One region of the Geodermatophilus sp. URMC 64 genome, then DNA from elsewhere that is predicted to be linked to it. Evidence: riboswitches for the same ligand, from Rfam matches in the RefSeq annotation. Region 1 holds a riboswitch; the other holds the start of a gene.
What was found. A riboswitch is a leader RNA that binds a small molecule or an ion and turns the genes downstream of it on or off. The one in region 1 is predicted to bind S-adenosylmethionine.
Positions count from the first base shown of each region.

Region 2: linked by a shared signal. The riboswitch ahead of thrC (threonine synthase) and the one ahead of ACWIYF_RS12155 (aminotransferase class V-fold PLP-dependent enzyme) in region 1 are both predicted to bind S-adenosylmethionine.

Region 1 is NZ_CP199955.1:2,468,201-2,477,790, reverse strand. Features, by position in the region: gene ACWIYF_RS12170 (ABC transporter substrate-binding protein) at 1-901, shown strand, start outside; gene ACWIYF_RS12165 (hypothetical protein) at 1,190-1,558, opposite strand; gene ACWIYF_RS12160 (SDR family oxidoreductase) at 1,625-2,371, shown strand; gene ACWIYF_RS12155 (aminotransferase class V-fold PLP-dependent enzyme) at 2,380-3,738, opposite strand; SAM riboswitch class IV at 3,775-3,887, opposite strand; gene ACWIYF_RS12150 (NADPH-dependent FMN reductase) at 4,011-4,511, shown strand; gene ACWIYF_RS12145 (nuclear transport factor 2 family protein) at 4,560-4,940, shown strand; gene ACWIYF_RS12140 (LppW family protein) at 4,992-5,954, shown strand; gene ACWIYF_RS12135 (AfsR/SARP family transcriptional regulator) at 5,914-6,681, opposite strand; gene ACWIYF_RS12130 (hypothetical protein) at 6,854-7,078, opposite strand; gene ACWIYF_RS12125 (cysteine--tRNA ligase) at 7,160-8,341, opposite strand; gene ACWIYF_RS12120 (hypothetical protein) at 8,449-9,207, shown strand; gene ACWIYF_RS12115 (hypothetical protein) at 9,299-9,590, shown strand, end outside.
Region 2 is NZ_CP199955.1:5,168,094-5,177,683, forward strand. Features, by position in the region: gene groL (chaperonin GroEL) at 1-1,441, opposite strand, end outside; gene ACWIYF_RS25305 (methyltransferase) at 1,768-2,790, shown strand; gene ACWIYF_RS25310 (cold-shock protein) at 2,904-3,104, opposite strand; gene thrC (threonine synthase) at 3,322-4,596, opposite strand; SAM riboswitch class I at 4,609-4,730, opposite strand; gene ACWIYF_RS25320 (HAD family hydrolase) at 4,790-5,632, shown strand; gene ACWIYF_RS25325 (ABC transporter permease) at 5,664-6,539, opposite strand; gene ACWIYF_RS25330 (alpha/beta fold hydrolase) at 6,536-9,463, opposite strand; gene ACWIYF_RS25335 (LytR C-terminal domain-containing protein) at 9,511-9,590, opposite strand, start outside.

The DNA of each region.
Region 1 (9,590 bases):
CTCGAGCGACATCGAGAGCGCCGCCGCCGAGGAGGCAGCCGGCCCCTCCGCGCTCGTCGTCGACACCAGCCCGGACCAGGACCGCGTCCACACCGAGCCGAACCAGGAGGCCATCGACCTGCTCCCGGAGGGCATCGTCGACGACGGCGTCCTGAAGGTGGCGACCACGCCCTTCAGCGCGCCGCTCGCCTTCTACGCCGACGACAACGCCACCGCCATCGGCAGCGACCCCGACACCGCCCAGCTGATCGCCGACGCGCTCGGCCTGGAACTCGAGATCGTGCCCACGGCGTGGGAGAACTGGCCGCTGGCCACCCGGTCCGGCGACGTCGACGTGACCATCTCCAACGTCACCGTGACCGAGGAGCGCAAGCAGCTGTTCGACTTCTCCTCCTACCGGGTCGACACCCTCGGCTTCCTCGCCACCGCCGGCTCCGAGATCAGGATCGAGAAGCCCGAGGACGTCGCCGGCCTGCGCATCGCGGTCGGCTCGGGCACCAACCAGGAGAAGATCCTGCTCGAGTGGGACGAGGCGAACCAGGCCAAGGGCCTCGAGCCGGTGGACGTGCAGTACTACCAGAACGACTCCGACACCACCCTCGCCCTGCAGTCCGGCCGGATCGACCTGACCTTCGGGCCGAACGCCACCGCCGCCTACAAGGCCGCGACCACGCCCGATGAGTTCACGGTGGTCGGGCAGTTCAACGGCGGCTGGCCGGACACCGCGGAGATCGCCGTCGCCACGGCCAAGGGCAACGGACTCGCCCCCGCCATCACCGAGGCGCTCAACGGCGTGATCGCCGACGGCAGCTACGAGAAGGTGCTCGAGCGCTGGGGGCTGACCAGCGAGTCGATCGACGCCGCCGAGACCAACCCGCCGGGCCTGCCCGCGTCGGAATGACCGCCGCCGCCTTCCGGCCCTGAGCGAAAGTCGCGGCGCGCCCCCCAACCGGGAGCGCGCCGCGACCGCACCGTTCGCGGTTCAGTCCTCGCCGTCGTGGCAGCCGCAGTGGCAGGCCTCGCAGCACAGGACGTGGCAGCCGACGTCGCAGGGCGTCGTGGTGAGGGTCGGATCGAGCATCGGTGGTCTCTCCGGTCGTTCAGAGGGAGTCGGGGTCGGGTGTGACCCCGACCACCATGTGGCACGTCCGTCCATACCCCGTGGCGACACGCGCGAGCGTGAGCCATGTCACACCGCGACGCCTCCGTCGCGCAGCGCGTCGACGAACCGGGCGCACGTCGCCGCGTCGTCCAGGGCCCGGAACGTCAGGGAGCCGGCGGGCAGCCGGAGCCGCAGCGAGACGACCTCTCGGCCGTTGCGCCCGGAACCGGTCCGCAGGGTGACCTCGCCGACGTCGCGCAGCGGCACCGACGCGATCGCCGGCTCGCCCAGCAGGCGGGGCTGCACCAGCCAGAGCCGATCGCCCTCCACGGCGAAGACGTGCACGCCGGTGACGCCGGGCAGCGGCCCGGACGACGCCCGGAGGACGGCGAGCGGCTGCCGGCCCTCCTGCGCCAGGCGGCCGATCAGGAAGGCGCTCGCCGCGTCCGCACCCATCACGGCTCCAGCCTGCCCCACGGCCGCGCCGCTGCCACGATGGGCGCCGGCGGCGAGGAGGGTGGCGTGCGGGACACGGTCGCGGTCGTGACGGGCGCGGGCAGCGGCATCGGCGCGGCCACCGCCCTGGCCCTCGCCGCCGACGGGTGGCGGGTCGTGCTAGCCGGCCGGCGCCTCGAGGCGCTGGAAGCCGTGGCCGCCCGGGGCCCCGCCGGACGCCTGCACCCGGTGCCCACGGACGTGACCGACGAGGCCGCCGTACGGGCACTGTTCGACGGCACCGTCGACGCGCACGGCCGGGTCGACCTGCTGGTCAACAACGCCGGCCGGTTCGGCCCCGCCGTCCCCGTCGACGGCGTCTCCCTCGCCGACTGGCAGGACGTCGTGGCCGTCAACCTCACCGGCGTCTTCCTCTGCACGCGCGAGGCGTTCCGCGTCATGCGGGCACAGCAGCCGCATGGCGGCCGGATCATCAACAACGGGTCCATCTCCGCTCAGGTCCCGCGCCCGATGTCGGCGGCGTACACGGCGACGAAGCACGCGGTCACCGGGCTCACCAAGTCGACCGCGCTCGACGGCCGGCCGTACTCCATCGCCTGCGGCCAGATCGACGTCGGCAACGCGGCGACCGCGATGACGGACCGGATGGCCGGCGGCGTGCTGCAGGCCGACGGCAGCGTGCGCCCCGAGCCGCGGATGGCCGTCGAGGACGTCGCCCGCGCCGTCGTCTACATGGCCAGCCTGCCGCTCGACGCCAACGTCGCGCAGCTGACCGTCCACGCGACGGCGATGCCCTACATCGGCCGCGGCTGAGCCCGGCCTCAGCCGACGGGACGGCAGCCCGCGGCGCGCAGCAGCGCGGCCGGGGCCCCCCCGGACGCCGGGCGCGGGTCGTCCACCGGCCGCCAGCGCCCGCCCGCCTGCTCGTACGCCGCCCGCGGGCCGTCGGTCAGGAACGCGGCCAGCGCGGTCAGCAGCCGGTCGACGTCGGTAGCCGTGCTGCCCACGCCGACGCTGGCCCGCAGCGCGCCGTCCGGGACGCCGAGCCGGGCGAGCAGCGGGTGCGCGCAGAACCGCCCGTCGCGCAGCCCGATGCCGTGCTCGGCGGAGAGGACGGCGGCCACCAGCCCGGGGTCGGCGCCCTCGACGGTGAACGACACGATCCCGGTCGGCTCGGCCGAGTCCGGCCAGATCCGCAGCACGCGGACGCCGGGCAGCGCGGACAGCCCCTCCACGAGCCGACCGCGCAGCTCCCGCTCGTGCCGCTCGAGGGCCCCGGCCGGCAGGGCGGCGAGCGCGTCGCACGCCGCCGCCAGCGCGACGGCACCCAGCACGTTGGGGGAGCCGCCCTCGTGCCGGTGCGGCGCCGCGGCCCACTCCGTCGACGAGACGGTCACCGACGCCACCGCTCCCCCGCCGGCGAGGTACGCCGGGCCGTCGTCCAGCCAGTCCCGCCGGCCGACCAGCGCGCCGGTCCCGAACGGCGCGTACGCCTTGTGCCCGGAGAAGGCCACGTAGTCGGCGCCCGAGGCGGCCAGCGAGAAGAGGCGGTGCGGCACCAGCTGCGCGCCGTCCACGAACACCCGCGCGCCGGCGGCGTGGGCCAGCGCGACCACCTCGGCCAGCGGCAGGGACTCACCGGTCACGTTGGACGCACCGGTCACCGCCACCAGCGCGTACGGGCGGCGGGCCAGCTCGTCGCCGATCGACCGGAGCGTCGCGACCACGGTCGGCCCGGTCGGCAGCACGGTGACCGGTCCGCGCCGCTGCCACGGCAGCAGGTCGGCGTGGTGCTCGCAGTCCAGCACCAGGACGGCGCCGTCGGCGGGCACGCAGCCGGCCAGCAGGTTGACCGCGTCGGTGGTGTGCCGGGTGAAGACGCAGACGTCGTCCGGGCGCGCGCCCACGAACCGGCCGATGGTCTCCCGGGCGGACTCGTACAGCGCCGTCGACACCTGGGACAGGTAGCCGGCGCCGCGGTGGACGCTGGCGTAGAGCGGCAGCGCCTCGGCCACCCGCTCGGCGACGACGGCCAGCGCGCGCGAGCTGGCCGCGGCGTCCAGGTCGACGTACCGCGCTCTGCCCGAGGGGGCCAGTGGCACGCGGGTCTCCGACCCGACGAGCGGCAGCAGCGGCGCCGAGGCGACGGCGGGGCGGCAGGACAGGACGGCGGTGGACATGCAGGCGCTCCAGACGGGCCGGGGACCCGGGGAGCGGGTCCGCGCTTGCGACCACCGGTCGGCGGCCGCCTGGTCGTCACCCGGGGCACCCCGTCGCGGAGGAGGGTTGCCGGCCAGCGAGCCGGGGCTTCGCGCTGGCACTCGTGACCGAGGCCGAGGGTGCCATCCGGCAGGCATCCCGTCAAATTCCATCGGCTTGGTGACGTTTACTGGTCGCGTTCCCTCGCCCCCGGAGGTCTCACCGTGCCCATCGAGGCTGCCAAGGTGTCGGCATGAGCACGATCGCCGTCGTCGGCAACCCCAAGCCGCACTCCCGCACCCGCGCGGCCGCCGAGCTGGTCGTCGAGCGGCTGACCGGCGCGCCGCCGGACCGCGTCGTCGACGTCGTCGAGCTCGGCGCCGGCCTGCTCGGCTGGGGCGACCACGCGGTCGAGGACGCCGTCGCCGCGCTCCGGGCGGCCGAGGTCGCCGTCGTCGCCAGCCCCACCTACAAGGCCACCTACACCGGCCTGCTCAAGCTCTTCCTCGACCAGATCGGCACGGGCGACCTCGCCGGCGTGGTCGCCGTCCCCCTGATGCTCGGCGGCGGCCCGACGCACGCGCTCGCCCCCGAGCTGCTGCTCAAGCCGGTGCTGGTCGAGCTCGGCGCGACCGCGCCCACCAAGGGCCTCTACCTGATCGACCGGGCGTGGGACGATCCCGCGCAGCTGGACCCCTGGCTGGTCACCGCAAAGCGCCAGGTCGCCGCCGCCCGCGCGATCCGCCGGGGCTGACGCCGCGGACTTCTCCTGGCTGCGCCCGGTGGGGGCATGATCCCCGGCGTGACCGACGACATCGACGTCAAGGACGTGCTGGCCGCCGAGGACCGCCGCTACCAGGCGATGCTCGACGCCGATCTCGCCACGCTCGACGAGCTGTGCGCGGACGAGGTGAGCTACGCGCACTCCAGCGGCGTCCGCGACACCAAGGCGGAGTACTTCGAGAAGATCCGCAGCGGCTACTACGTCTACCACCGGGTCGACCACCCGGTGGAGCGCGTGGAGGTCGTGGGCGACACCGCGATCGTGGTGGGCCGGATGACCGCCGACATCCACGCCGGCGGCACCGCGAAGACGATCGACAACCTGGCGCTGGCCGTCTGGACACGCACGGTGACCGGATGGCGGCTCCTCGCGTACGCCCCGACGCCATTGCCTGCCTGAACAGGCGAAATTACTTGACGGCTCATCCAGCAGGGGGCGCACCCTGAGGGCATGGCCCCCGGCCCCCGGCTCGCCGGCCGGCGGGTTCGGCGAGGCGTCTGCGCGCTGCTCGCCGGCTCGCTGGCCGGCATCGTGCTGCTCGGGTGCGTGGACAGCTCCTCCCCGATGTCCGCGGTGAGCGCGGTGGCGCCGGCCGGCGACATCGAGCCCGCCGTCCCGGACCGGCTGGACCGCCGGCCGCTGCCGCCGCCGCCCGCCCCGGTCGACGACGCCGCGGTCCTGGCCCGGGTGCAGGAGGCGGCCACCGCGGCCGGCGGGTCCATCGCGGTCGTGGTGGAGGACGCCTACGAGCGCGAGCTGCTCGCCGGTCCCGACGCGGGCCGCCCGCTGCTCACCGCCTCCCTGATCAAGCCCCTCGTCGTCGCCGAGCTGCTCGAGCGCCAGCAGACCGGCGCGCTCGCCCTCGCCCCCGGCGACCTGGACCTGATGGCGCGGGCGTCGACCGCCTCGGACGACGGCGCGATGAGCACGCTGTGGGTGCGCCACGACGGCGCGGCCCTGGTCACCGCGGCCGCGACCCGGCTGGGCCTGACCGGCACCGCGCCGCCGGCGCGGGTGGGTCAGTGGGGCGAGGCGACCGCCACCGCCGCCGACCTCGCCACCTTCCTCAGCCGGCTCGACGACGTGTACGGCGAGGAGGTGGCGGCCACCCTGATCGGCTGGCTGCAGGGCACCACGCCGCGCGCCGCGGACGGCTTCGACCAGCTCTTCGGCCTGCTCTCCCCCGCCGCCGGGGCGGCCGGTCCGGTTGCCGCGAAGCAGGGCTGGATGTGCTGTGTCGGCGGCCGGCGTCAGCTGCACTCCGCCGGCGTGCTCGCCGACGGCCGCGTCGTCGTCCTCCTGGGCGACTTCCCCGCCGGCACGTCGTGGCGGGCCGCGGCCGCGGCCCTGGACGCCGCCGCGGCCGCCGTCGTCAGCGGGACCGCGCCCCCGCCGCGACCGACGGGCCCATGACCCGGGCGCGCCGCGGGATGCGCCGGACCAGGTCCTCCATCTGCGCGGTGGGGCGCACGCCGAGCTCGTCGGCGAGCAGGCTGCGGAAGTTCTCGTAGGCGCGGGCCGCCTCGGTGACGTTGCCCTCCGCCATGTGCACGCGGATGACGACCCGGTGGGCGCTCTCCCGCAGCGGCTCCACCCGCACCGCCGCGTAGGCCGCCTGCACCGCGTCGGCGTGCCGGCCCGCCGCGGCGAACTTGTGCGCGAGCACCTCGAGGGCGTGCATCCGCAGCTGGCGCAGCTGCTCGCGCTCGAAGAGGACCCAGTCGTCGTACCAGCCCGGCAGCAGGTCCCCGGTCGCCCAGTCCAGCGGGGTGGGCAGGGCGGTGACGTCGGTGCGGGGGTCGAGCACCTGCCGGGCCCACTCGCGGAACTCGCGGACGTCGACGCGCACCCCCCGGGCGAGGCACAGCGCGCCCCCGGAGGCCTCGACCAGTCCCGGCGCGGTCTTGTGCAGCCGCCACAGCGCCGAGCGCAGGCTGCCCTGCGCGTGCGGCTCGGACAGGTCCGGCCACAGCTGGCCGGCGATCGCGGTGCGCGCGGGCCGGCCCGCCAGGCACAGCGACGCGACCAGCCGCTGCACGCCGCGCGGCAGCTCGCCCACGTCGGCGGCCGGGCCGGGACAGCCGAGCCGGATGGTGAATCCATCCAGCAACGAGACGCGGATGTTCTGGCGAGCGTCCATCCGGCACCCCCTTCCGGCAGCGCCCCCTTCGTGATGCGGACGCGCCCACGGGCTGTCGCCGGCGCGATCCTGGGTAGTGCCGTAACGCACTGTCAATCAAATCGCGCACGGCCCGCCACCGACACGGGCAGACCAGCACCGATGGCGCAGGGACGCTCACCCCACGTCGCGGTCAGGAGGTGCCGGCCGCCAGGAAGTCGTCGAGCCAGGCCCGGACGGCGTCCACCACGGCGTCGGGCGCCGAGGCGACGGCCACGGTCACCTCGGCCGCTGCGCCGTCCGAGGTGTCGCTGGTGGTCAGGCGGGCCCGGAACGCGTCGGGCCCGTCCTCGAGCCACACGCGCACGAGCAGCGCGGCGCTGCGAGTCGCGGCTGGGCGCTGCGCGTCCACGATCACCGTCCATCCCCGTCGGCAGTGCGTCCGCTCATCGTCCGTGCTCACCGTGCGTGAGCGCGTCGCCCGGACGGATGAACTCGCTCAGCCGAGCGCGAGGACCCGGATCAGCCACCGGGCGGCCGCGCCGCCCTCCTCCTCGGCGAGGTCCAGGGCCCGGGGGACGTCGAGGTCGTCGAGCAGCGCGCCGAGGACGGCCTCCTGGCCCGCGGCCTCGCCGCCGCTGCGCGCCGCGGCGCCGTAGAGCCGCTCCAGCCGGCCGGCCGCCTCGGTGAGCAGCCGCGGCTCGAAGTCCCACCCGGCGTCCCAGCGCCGGTCGAGCAGCAGCAGCCGGACGGCGGCCGGCGCGTGCTCGCGCAGCAGGTCCGCGACCAGGGTGAGGTTCCCGGTCGACTTGGCCATCGGGGCGCCGTCCTTGCGCACCGTGCCGACGTGCAGGGTGCGGCGCGCGAACGGGTCCACCGCGACCGCGGCCTCCACCATCGCGGCCTGGTAGGCGTGGTGCGGGAAGGCGAGGTCGGCACCGCCGACGAGGACGTCGACGGACAGGCCCAGGGTGGCGGCCGCCATCGCCGCGCACTCGGCGTGCCAGCCCGGGCGCCCCCACCCCCAGGGGCTCGGCCAGGCCGGGTCGGTCTCGCCGGACGGGCGCCACACCGGCACGTCGAGCGGGTCCTCCTTGCGCGGGTCGGCCGGGTCCTCGCCGAACGCCGCGGCCAGCTCCAGCGCCCGGTCGCGGTCCAGGCCGGCGCGCTCGGCGACCCCGGCGCCGCGGAACCACACCGCGCCGTCCCGCTCGTAGGCCGCGCCGCCGGCCAGCAGGGCCGCGGCCAGCTGCTGCACGTGCCCCACGTGGTGCCGGGCCCGCGGGGCGACCGTCGGCCGGTGCACCCGCAGCGCGGCCATGTCCTGCTCGAAGAGGTACTCGTTGTTGAGCGCGAACTCGTCGTAGTGCCGGCCGCGCGCGCCGGCGGCCCGGGTCAGCACGTCGTCGACGTCGGTGACGTTGCGGGCGCTCACGACCTCGGCGCCGACCGCCTGCAGGACGGCGGCGAGGGCGTCGGCCCACACGAAGGTCGACGCGTGTCCGAGGTGGGTGACGTCGTAGGGCGTGATGCCGCAGGTGTAGATGCGCGCCGTCCCCACCACCGGCAGGGGCGCGCCGGCCAGCCGGAGACCGTCGCTGCGCACCACCGCGTCGCCGGGCGCGCTCACCCGGCCCGCGGAGCCGAGGACGCCGGAGGAGGGCAGGGGTCGCGCAGCCATGGTCCGCATCCTGCCCGCTGCGGGCACGGCGCCGGCAACGGACCGGACCGTCCGGAAAGGGACATCCGGCCCTGGCCGGTGCCGCCCGGCGGGGTGGAGAATGGTCCATGACCCCCGCGGCCGAGCCCCTGTCGCTGTTGCTGCACACCGTCGAGAACCTCGCGGAGTTCCACCGCGAGCACGAGAAGTTCTACGCCGCCGCCCCGCGCGAGCAGGCCATCGAGCTGCAGCGGCACGCGCGCACGCTGCACGCGCTGGCCGACCGCTGGTCGCGGCCGATGCCGACGCACTCGCCGTCCCGCAATCCGTACGAGGGGGCCGAGGACCTCAACGACCGCACCGCCGTCGAGCTCGACGGCGTGCTGTTCCTCGAGGGGCAGGGGGTGCCGCCGGAGCTCGAGCACATCCAGCGGGAGCTGCGGATCCGGGGCGAGGAGACGCTGGCCACCGGCGACTGGATGGCCGCGGCGATGCAGACGTCCTGGGACGCCGCCCTGGCGCTGCTCGACATCGCGCCGCTGGCCGACCTGATCGGCGAGCGGCACCGGATCATCGCCAACGACTGGCAGGCCGCGGGGCTCAACACCGTCGTCGGGCGGCTGCTGCAGCGGGCGGCGGACATCCTCGACCGGATGGACCTCACCCCCGCGTCGGTGCGCGCGGACCTCGCCGGGGAGGCGCGGTTCCCGCACCTGCTGCACTGCACGGCCGAGCTGATCGACCGGGCGGCGGACCTGCTCAGCGAGTCCGCCGGCCTGGTGCACGAGAACGAGCGGCCGTGGCGGATCTTCCACAACCGGGTCGCCGAGCTGCTGGCCGACATGCCGCCGATCGCCGACGCGTCGACGGAGGCCGACGCCTCGTAGCCGGCGTCCGCCTGACGGAAGGCGCGCTCGCGCCGGCCGGCGACCCGTGCTGGGCTGGCCGGGACAGCGCCGTCCCCCCGGGAGGTCCGTCGTGAACCGTTTCGAGAAGGCCGTGTCCGAGTGCATGCGGCCCACCGCCGAGCTGCTGGACCGCACCACCGATCCGCTGCACCGCGCGATCCTGCTCAACTGGTGGCGGCACGTGCACCTGGAGGGCGCCGGCGAGTTCGACAAGATCGTCGCGTCGGACATGATGGTCGACCACCCCGTCTACCGGGTCACCTGGGGCGCCAACCCGGCGGTGATCGAGGGCAAGGAGGGCGTGCTCGCCTTCTACAACTCGGTCGGCGAGGCCGTCCTCTGGCACTCCGACGACCGGCTGG
Region 2 (9,590 bases), 2.7 Mb from region 1:
CGGTGGCGGCGTTGAGGCCGTGGCCGGTGTCGGAGTTGCGGACCTTCTCCACCACGACGCCGCCCTCGAGGCCGGCGTTGACGGCGATCTGCTTCAGCGGCGCCTCGAGCGCGACGCGCACGATGTTGGCACCGGTGGCCTCGTCACCCTCGAGCTCGAGCTTCTCGAACGCGACACCGGTGGCCTGCGCCAGGGCGACGCCACCACCGGCGACGATGCCCTCCTCGACGGCGGCCTTGGCGTTGCGCACCGCGTCCTCGATGCGGTGCTTGCGCTCCTTGAGCTCGACCTCGGTGGCCGCGCCGGCCTTGATGACGGCGACGCCGCCGGCCAGCTTGGCGAGGCGCTCCTGCAGCTTCTCGCGGTCGTAGTCGGAGTCCGACTTCTCGATCTCGGAGCGGATCTGGTTCACGCGACCCTGGATCTGGTCGGCGTCCCCCGCACCCTCGATGATCGTCGTCTCGTCCTTGGTGGTGACGAACTTGCGGGCGCGGCCGAGCAGCGACAGGTCGGCGTTCTCGAGCTTGAGACCGACCTCCTCGCTGATGACCTGGCCACCGGTCAGGATCGCGATGTCCTGCAGCATGGCCTTGCGGCGGTCACCGAAGCCCGGGGCCTTGACGGCGACGGACCTGAAGGTGCCGCGGATCTTGTTCACGACCAGGGTCGCCAGGGCCTCGCCCTCGACGTCCTCGGCGATGATGGCCAGCGGCTTGCCCGACTGCATGACCTTCTCCAGCAGCGGGAGCAGGTCCTTGACCGAGCTGATCTTGGAGTTGACGACCAGGATGTACGGGTCGTCGAGCACGGTCTCCATGCGCTCGGGGTCGGTGACGAAGTACGCCGACAGGTGCCCCTTGTCGAAGCGCATGCCCTCGGTGAGCTCGAGCTCGAGGCCGAAGGTGTTGCTCTCCTCGACGGTGATGACACCTTCCTTGCCGACCTTGTCCATCGCCTCGGCGATGAGCTCGCCGATGGCGGTGTCGGCGGCGGAGATCGACGCGGTGGCGGCGATCTGCTCCTTGGTCTCGACGTCCTTGGCGGTCGAGAGGAGGTACTCGGTGACCGACTCGACGGCCTTCTCGATGCCCTTCTTCAGCGACATCGGGTTGGCGCCGGCGGCGACGTTGCGCAGACCCTCGCGGACGAGCGCCTGGGCCAGCACGGTGGCGGTGGTGGTGCCGTCACCCGCGACGTCGTCGGTCTTCTTCGCGACCTCCTTGACCAGCTCGGCGCCGATCTTCTCCCAGGGGTCCTCGAGCTCGATCTCCTTGGCGATGCTCACACCATCGTTGGTGATGGTGGGCGCGCCCCACTTCTTCTCGAGGACGACGTTGCGGCCCTTCGGACCGAGGGTCACCTTGACGGCGTCGGCGAGGGTGTTCATGCCCCGCTCGAGGCCGCGGCGCGCCTCTTCCTCGAAGGCGATCATCTTGGCCATGTGGTGGTGTCCTCCATGCATGGATCGCTGCACGGCCGGGCCGGCGCCCGCGACGGACGACACCCGCCGGCGTGGGCGCTCCGTCGGCCCACGGACCGGTGCCTCACCGTTCCGACCATGATTGGCACTCGGAGTCCCCGAGTGCCAGAACCGAGTTTGGCACTCGACCCTGGCGAGTGCAAGGAGAGGGTCTGGGAGACGCCTGGAAGCTCATCTTCGTCGGCGAGCGTCACGGTCGCGGCGCGAGCCGCTTCCTCGCACGGAGCTGCGCCGTCGAGGTGCGCTAGCGTCGCGCCCTCTGGCCGAGGGGGTGCCCGATGGCGAGGATGCCCGACCCGAGAGTGCTGGTCGAGGTGCTGCGCAGCGGGAACCTCCGCGCCCGGCTGCGGGCGGCGCGGGACGGGCAGGCGGCGGTTCGCCTGCAGCTGGTCGCGGCGGCCGCCGATCTCGGGGTGCTCGACGCGCTCGCCGAGGGGCCGGTCGGCACCGCCGCGCTGGCCGACCGCCTGGGTGCGCCCGATCCCGACCTCCTGGCGGCCTACCTCCGCGTGCTGGCGGCGGCGGGGTTCATCACGGGCGAGGGCTCATGGGCGCTCACCAAGGCCGGTCGAGCGGTCGTCGACGACGACCAGGTCCGGGCCATCTACCAGGGCTTCGGCGGCTACCACACCGAGCTCTACCGGGAGCTGCGACCGCTGCTCTCCGGCGCCCTGCGACGCCGCGACACCGAGGAGCAGGCCGAGGTCATCGCCCGGCTCTCCGCCGTCTTGGAGCCGCTGCTCCACGACCTGCTCACCCGGACGGTCCGCGAGCGCCGGCCGCGCCGGGTGCTCGACATCGGGTGCGGTGCCGGCCTCCACCTGGCGGCGATGCTCGAGGCCGCTCCGGACGCCACCGGCGTGGGTCTGGACGCCGACCCCGACGCCGCGGCGCTGGCCCGGCGCACGCTGAGCGAGCGGGGCCTGGCCGACCGGGCCGCCGTCGAGGCGGTCGACATCCGGAACGCGCTCGCCGTCGGTCGCCCGGGCGCCCTCACCGACCGGATCGACCTGGCCCTGCTCGCCAACGTCATCTACTACGTACCGGTCGACGGGCGGGTGGAGCTGCTGCGCGCGGTCGCCGGCCTGCTCGCCCCCGGCGGCGCTCTCGTGGTCGTCACCACCGTGGCGGGGCCGCAGCTGTTCAGCCGGCACCTGGACCTGCTGCTGCGGGCGCAGGAGGGCCGCACGGAGCTGCCCGCCGTCGACGGGCTGCTCGGGCAGCTCCGCGAGGCGGGCTTGCGGCCGGACCCACCGGAGCGGATCGGTCCCGCCGGCGCTGCGCTCAGCGCGGTGACAGCGATCCGCTGAGGACGTCGGCGGCGGAGATCACCCCCGGTGACGCTCGCCGACAGTCTCGAGCCGTCCGACGACAGCGACGAGGCCCGGTTCCCTGAGGGAACCGGGCCTCGCTGGGAACGGTCTCAGGCGACGCGGACGGCGTCGGCCTGCGGCCCCTTCTCGCCCTGGACGACCTCGAAGGTGACCCGCTGGCCCTCGTCGAGGCTCTTGTAGCCGTCCATCTGGATGGCGGAGTAGTGGACGAAGACGTCCTGGCCGCCGTCGACGGCGATGAAGCCGAAGCCCTTCTCGGCGTTGAACCACTTCACGGTGCCCTGTGCCACGTGTGCTCCCACGTTTCGTGCGTGCGGACGATCCCCCCTCAGTGGAGGGACCGGGTTACTCGCTCTTCCGCCCGCTCGAACACGTGCGTGGAACTCGAACCGCGCGAGACGGTACAGCACAGGACACGCCGGGAGCGCAACTCCACGCACGGCGAACACCCGGTTTCAGCGGGAATGTCGTCTCCGCGGGTGAACCGGTCCCCCGGAGCCTACGCCCCTACCCGATGAGCCCCGCGGCCCGTACCGACTTCAGCGACGGGTCCACCCGGTGGGTGAACCCGACGACCGGCTCCAGCGGGTCGAGGGTCTTCAGCCCCTCCCCCGTGTTGAGGACGACGGTCTCCTTGGTCGGGTCCAGCCGCCCGTCGGCCACCAGCTGCTTGAGGACGGCGACCGTCACGCCGCCGGCGGTCTCGGCGAAAACGCCCGTGGTGCGCGCCAGGTCACGGATGCCTTGGACGATCTCCTCGTCGCCGACCCGGCCGACCGAGCCGCCGGTGCGCCGGATGGCGTCGAGGGCGTACGGGCCGTCGGCGGGGTTGCCGATGTTGAGCGACTTCGCGATGCCGAACGGCTTGACCGGCCTGACGACGTCCCAGCCGTTCTCGAACGCCGTGGCGATCGGGTCGCACCCGGCCGACTGCGCGCCGAAGACCGTCCACTCGGTCGCCTCGACGATGCCGGCCGCGGTCAGCTCCCGCCAGGCCTTGTCCACCTTGGTCAGCAGCGAACCGGACGCCATCGGGATGACCACCTGGGCCGGGATGCGCCAGCCCAGCTGCTCGGCGATCTCGTAGCCCATCGTCTTGGAGCCCTCGGCGTAGTAGGGCCGCACGTTCTGGTTGACGAAGGCGGTGTCCTCGAACTCGTCGGTCTCGGCGAGCTCGCTGGTCAGCCGGTTCACGTCGTCGTAGGAGCCGTCGACGGCGACCAGGGTCTGGCCGTACACGGCGGACTGCACGACCTTGCCCGGCTCGAGGTCGCTCGGGATGAAGACGAAGGACGGGATGCCGACGCGGGCGGCGTGCGCGGCGACCGAGTTGGCCAGGTTGCCGGTCGAGGCGGCGGCGATCTTGCGGTAGCCGAGCTTCTTCGCGGCGGTGGCGGCCAGGCTGACCACCCGGTCCTTGAAGGAGTGGGTGGGGTTGGCGGAGTCGTCCTTGACCCAGAGGCCGCCGGTGATGCCGAACTCGGCGGCCAGCCGGTCGGCGCGGATCAGCGGCGTCATGCCGGGCTCGAGGGTCACCCGCTCGGCGGGGTCCTGCCCCACCGGCAGCAGCGGGGCGTAGCGCCAGATGCTCTGCGGGCCGGCCTCGATCTGCTCCCGCGTGACCGCCTTCATGATGTCGGGGTCGTAGTCGACCTCGAGCGGGCCGAAGCACTCGGCGCAGGCGTGCTCGGCGATCAGGCCGAACGTCGCGCCGCAGTTGCGACAGACCAGGCCGCGCGCGGGATTGGCGGCGTAGGCGGACGTGGGAGCGGTCAGGGTCATGCGACGACTACCTCCTCATCTTCCCCGCGGCGGGCCGTCGAGCCGCGCGGGACGGAATTGGCACCTCCCCGCCTTGGTGGCGGCGGTTGCCGGGGCTTCACCGGGCCGTGTCCCTCTGCCCCTCTGGATGAGTGGAACGCCTCGACTGTACCCAGGTCGCCGGAGTGCCCCGGCGCACGGTCAGGATGGCCCCATGGCCGGCCCGCCCACCCCGCGCATCGTCTACACCGACATGGACGGCACGATGGTCGGCCCGCGCGGCTCGTTCTGGCACAACGCGGCGCGCGAGCTGACCGCGGAGCCGGCCACCGCGCTGCTCGAGCTGCACCGCGAGGGCGTGCCGCTGGTGCTGGTCAGCGGCCGCACCTACAACCAGCTGCTGGAGGCCGCGCGGCTCTTCGCCGCCGACGGGCTGATCGCCGAGCTCGGCGCCCTGGTGAGCTGGCAGACCGGCCGGGAGGTCGAGCTGCTGCCCGGCGAGCTGCCCGAGCGCTACGCCGGCCGCGCCCCCATCGAGGTGATGACCGAGCTGGGCATCGTCGAGCGGCTCCTGGCCGAGCACCCCGGTCTGCTCGAGTGGCACGAGCCGTGGCACGCCGACCACGCCGCCGACGCCATGCTCCGCGGCCGGATCGACCCGCTGGCCGTCGACGCGTGGCTCGCCGAGGAGGGCGCCGGCTGGCTGACGATCAAGGACAACGGCGCGATCCCGGTGTCGTCGCGGATGACGTTGGCGCCCGAGGCGCTGCCGCCGCGGGTCTACCACCTCATGCCCCGCGGCATCTCCAAGGGCGCCGCGATCGCCTGGGACCTGCAGCGGCGCGGGATCGATCCGGCCGACGCCGTCGCGATCGGCGACAGCGCCAGCGACCTGGAGATGGCCCCCGCGGTCGGCCGGCTGTGGATCACCGCCAACGGCGCCGCCGTCCCCGGGATGGCCGAACGGCTCGCCGCCGTCCCCAACGTCACGGTGACCGACGCCGCCATGGGCGAGGGCTGGGCCCAGGCCGTCCGCGCCAGCCTGAACGGAGGCTGAGCGCGCAGGATTGCTGCGCGCTCAGCCTCCGTCAGGAGGTGACGTCGCGGCGGGCGAAGTGCCGGAAGCCGAGGCAGGTGAAGACGGCGGCGTAGACCAGCGACTGGACGACGCCGCGGAACAGGTCACCGGAGTCGACCGGCGTCTGCAGCAGGTCGGTCCACGCGAACTCCTCCGCGGTCGGGAAGTAGTCACGGATCGAGCCCAGCTGCTCGACCTGGTCGAGGATCGCGAAGACGAACATCGTGAACACCGCGCCGCCGACGGCCGCCAGCGGCGCGTCGGTGATCGTCGAGAACCAGAACGCGAGGGTGCCGACGACGAGCAGGTGGACGGCGAGGTAGCCGACCATCCCGGCCAGCCGCAGCAGCCCGTCGCCCTGGTCGAGGGTGACCCCGACCGGCGTCTGGATGTCCTCGAAGCCGAAGGCGATCCCGCCGGCGACCAGCGCGGTGAGCACCAGCACCACCAGCGCCCCCACCGAGAGCACCAGCGCGGCGTACCACTTCTGCCGGAGCAGCCGCATCCGCGGCACCGGGGTGGCCAGCGTGTAGCGCAGCGAGCCCCACTGCGCCTCGCTGGCCACGGTGTCGCCGAAGAACAGCGCGTAGACGACCACGAGGAAGAAGCTCGTCGTCGCGAACAGCACGAACAGCGTGAAGTTCAGCCCGCTCGACGTGGCGACGTCGACCAGGTTGATCCGGCTGTTCTGCTGCGCGTCCTCGCTGGCGCCCAGCTGCAGCGCCGCGATGAGCACGAGCGGCAGGGACACCATCAGGATCAGGACGCCGATGGTCCGCCGGCGCTTGAACTGCCGGCGCAGCTCGACCCACAGCCGCAGCGTGCGCTCCGGCCGGTACCCGGCCACCGCGCCCGTGGGCTGCACGTGCTGCTCGACGGTGCTCACTGGACCGGCCCCTCTCCCACGAGCGCCAGGAACGCATCTTCGAGGCGCCGTCGGGGCGTGAACTGCTCGACCGCGATGCCCGCCTCCACCAGGGCCTGCAGCGCCTCGGCGCGGCTGGTCGGGCCCAGCTCGGCGACCAGCCCCTCGTCGGTGCGCTCGGCGCTCACCCCGGGCAGCCCCGACAGGACGGCGAGCGCGCGGCCGGTGTCGGCGTCGTCCGCCAGCCCGATCAGCACCGCGCCGCCGGTGCCGACGATCTCCTCCACCGTGCCCTGCGCAATCTTCTGCCCCTTGGCCATGACCACGACGTGGGTGCAGGTCTGCTCGATCTCGGCCAGCAGATGGCTGGAGACGATCACCGTGCGGCCGGTCTGCGCGTAGGAGCGCAGCACCTCGCGCATGGCGTGGATCTGCGGCGGGTCCAGCCCGTTGGTCGGCTCGTCGAGGACCAGGAGGTCGGGCAGGCCGAGCATCGCCTGGGCGATCGCGACCCGCTGGCGCATGCCCTGGCTGTAGCGGCGCACCGGGCGGTCGATCGCCTTGCCGAGGCCGGCGACCTCGATCGCCTCCTCCATGTGCGCGTCCTCGGCCGGGCGGCCGGTCGCGGCCCAGTAGAGCCGCAGGTTGTCCCGCCCCGACAGGTGCGGCTGCAGGCCGGTCCCCTCCACGAAGGAGCCGAGCCGGGACAGCACGGGGGCACCGGCGCCGGCGGCGTGGCCGAAGACGCGGATGGTGCCGGCGGTGGGCCTGATCAGGCCCATCAGCATCCGCAGGGACGTCGTCTTGCCGGCGCCGTTGGGCCCGAGGAGGCCGAGCACCTGGCCGCGGCGAACCTCGAAGGAGAGGTCGCGGACGGCGACGAACTTGTCCTTGTAGGCCTTGGTGACCCCCTCGAAGCGCAGCGGCACGTCCTCGCCGTCCGGATCGACCTGGGAGATCCGGCGCCGCCGGTACCGGCCCCACAGCAGCGCGGCGCCCCAGCCGAGCAGGAGCAGGCCGACCACGACGGCGAGCAGCACCCACCAGCGCGAGGAGCCCGCGGGGTCCTCGGTGTTGCCCGACACCCGGGGCACGGCGAGGTCCGCGGAGGCGTTCCCGAGGCCGGCGGCCAGGCCCACCCCGTAGACGGTGGCGTCGGCGGGCAGGGCATACGCCTGGTCGGTGGAGGAGACCACGACCCGCAGGGTGTGGCCGGCCTCGAACCGGTGGTCGATGGCCGGCAGCGTCACCGGCACGAGGGTGGGCGCGGCCGGGTCGGCGGACACGCCGGTCAGCGACAGCGGGGCCACCAGCCCGGAGGGCAGCGTCATCGACCCGTCGGGGCCGACGTCGTAGAGCTTGGCGAACAGCGTCGCGGCACCGGCCGGCGAGGTGACGGCGAGGTCGATCGTCGGCGCGCCGACCACCTCGACGGCAGCGTCGAGCGGCGCGCTGTCGAAGGCCGCGAACTGGCCCGGGATCTCCACCGTCTGCCCGCCGAGCGCGCTGCCCAGCGCGCCCAGGCCGGGCACGGTCGTGATGGCCGCGGGGTTGCCGCCGGCGGGCGTGACCACCGGCTGGGCCGGTCCGCTGACCTGCACGGCGCTCCGCCGCGCCGGGTCGGCGCCGGCCAGCCCCGGATAGGCGTCGGCGACGACCGTCTGGCTGCCGCCCTGCACGAAGCCGCCGCCGGTGCCCCCGAGCCCGGTCGGCGCGGGGAACTCGAAGCCGGTGCCGGGGTCGGTGCCGCGGTCGGGGTCGCCGGCCGGCCGGAGGTACCAGTCGAACCAGCCGGCGATCTGCTCGCGCAGCCGCTCGGTGACCCGGTCGGAGGCGCCGGTGTCGTGGCCCCCGGCGTACCAGAGCACCTTGACCGGCGTGCCGTTGGCAGCGATGCCGCGGGCGTTCGCGTCGGCCTGGCCCAGGCCGAACAGCGAGTCCTGGGTGCCCTGCACCAGGAGCGTCGGCGCGGTGATCCGGTCGAGCACCGAGGCCGGGCTGCTGCGCTCGAGGACGGCGCGGATCTCCGGCGTCAGGGAGCCGCTGGCGGCGGCGACCTGGTAGGCGGCGCAGATGTCGGCGCGGAACCGGCCGCAGAGCAGCGCCTGCTGGACGGCCTGCGGGTCCACGGAGGCCGGGTCGAGCCGCGGGATGCTCTCCGCGGACCCGTTCGCCGTCGCCTCGCCGTCGGTCTCGCCGTCCGCGCCGGTCAGCGCGCCGAGCAGCCCGGCCGAGCCCTCGCCGAAGAAGATGCCGGCCCACAGCCGCTTGTAGACACCGGACCCGTTGCCCTGCGGGACCGCCGCGACGGTCTGCGCGCCGTCCACGGACCCGGTCTGCGAGGGGAACAGCGCCGCGGTCAGCGAGTTCCAGGTGATCTGCGGCGCGATCGCGTCGACGCGGTCGTCGTAGGCGGCGCCGAGCAGGGACAGCGCCCCGCCGTAGGAGGCGCCCGCGACGCCGACCCGCGGATCGCCGTCGCCGTCGGAGAGCACGTCGTCGCGCGCCGCCAGCCGGTCGACGAGCGTGGAGAGGTCGGCCACCTCGAAGCGGGGGTCGTCCAGCCCGATCTGACCGGTGCTGCGCCCGAAGCCGCGGGCGGAGTAGGTCAGGACGACGAAGCCGCGCTCGGCCAGGAAGGTGGCGTCGTCGGCGACCGAGTCCTTGCTGCCGCCGAAGCCGTGCGCCAGGACGACCGCGGGCGCCGGGTCGTCCGCCGTCGCCGACGACGGGACGTAGAGGGTGGTGTCGAGCTCGACCGCGTCGGCGCCGGAGCCGGACGGCACGCGGGCCCCCTCGGTCCGCACGTCGTCGGCGGCCGCGGCCGGCGCGGCCGGCACCAGGACGACCAGCGCCCCGGTGAGCAGGACGGCCAGCAGTGCGGCGAGGGTTGGGCGCCCGGCGGATCGCGGGCGGGCAGGCTTCAGCCCGCGGAGTGGACGCACGCAGCGGCCAACGGTCGACAGCTGGGGCGTGTTCCGACGGTGGGAGATCAGGGCTGCCAGTCTCCGGCCACGACGACGACCAGGCCGGGCGTGGGCTGATCGGGCACCTCGAAGAAGCGCGGCGTGG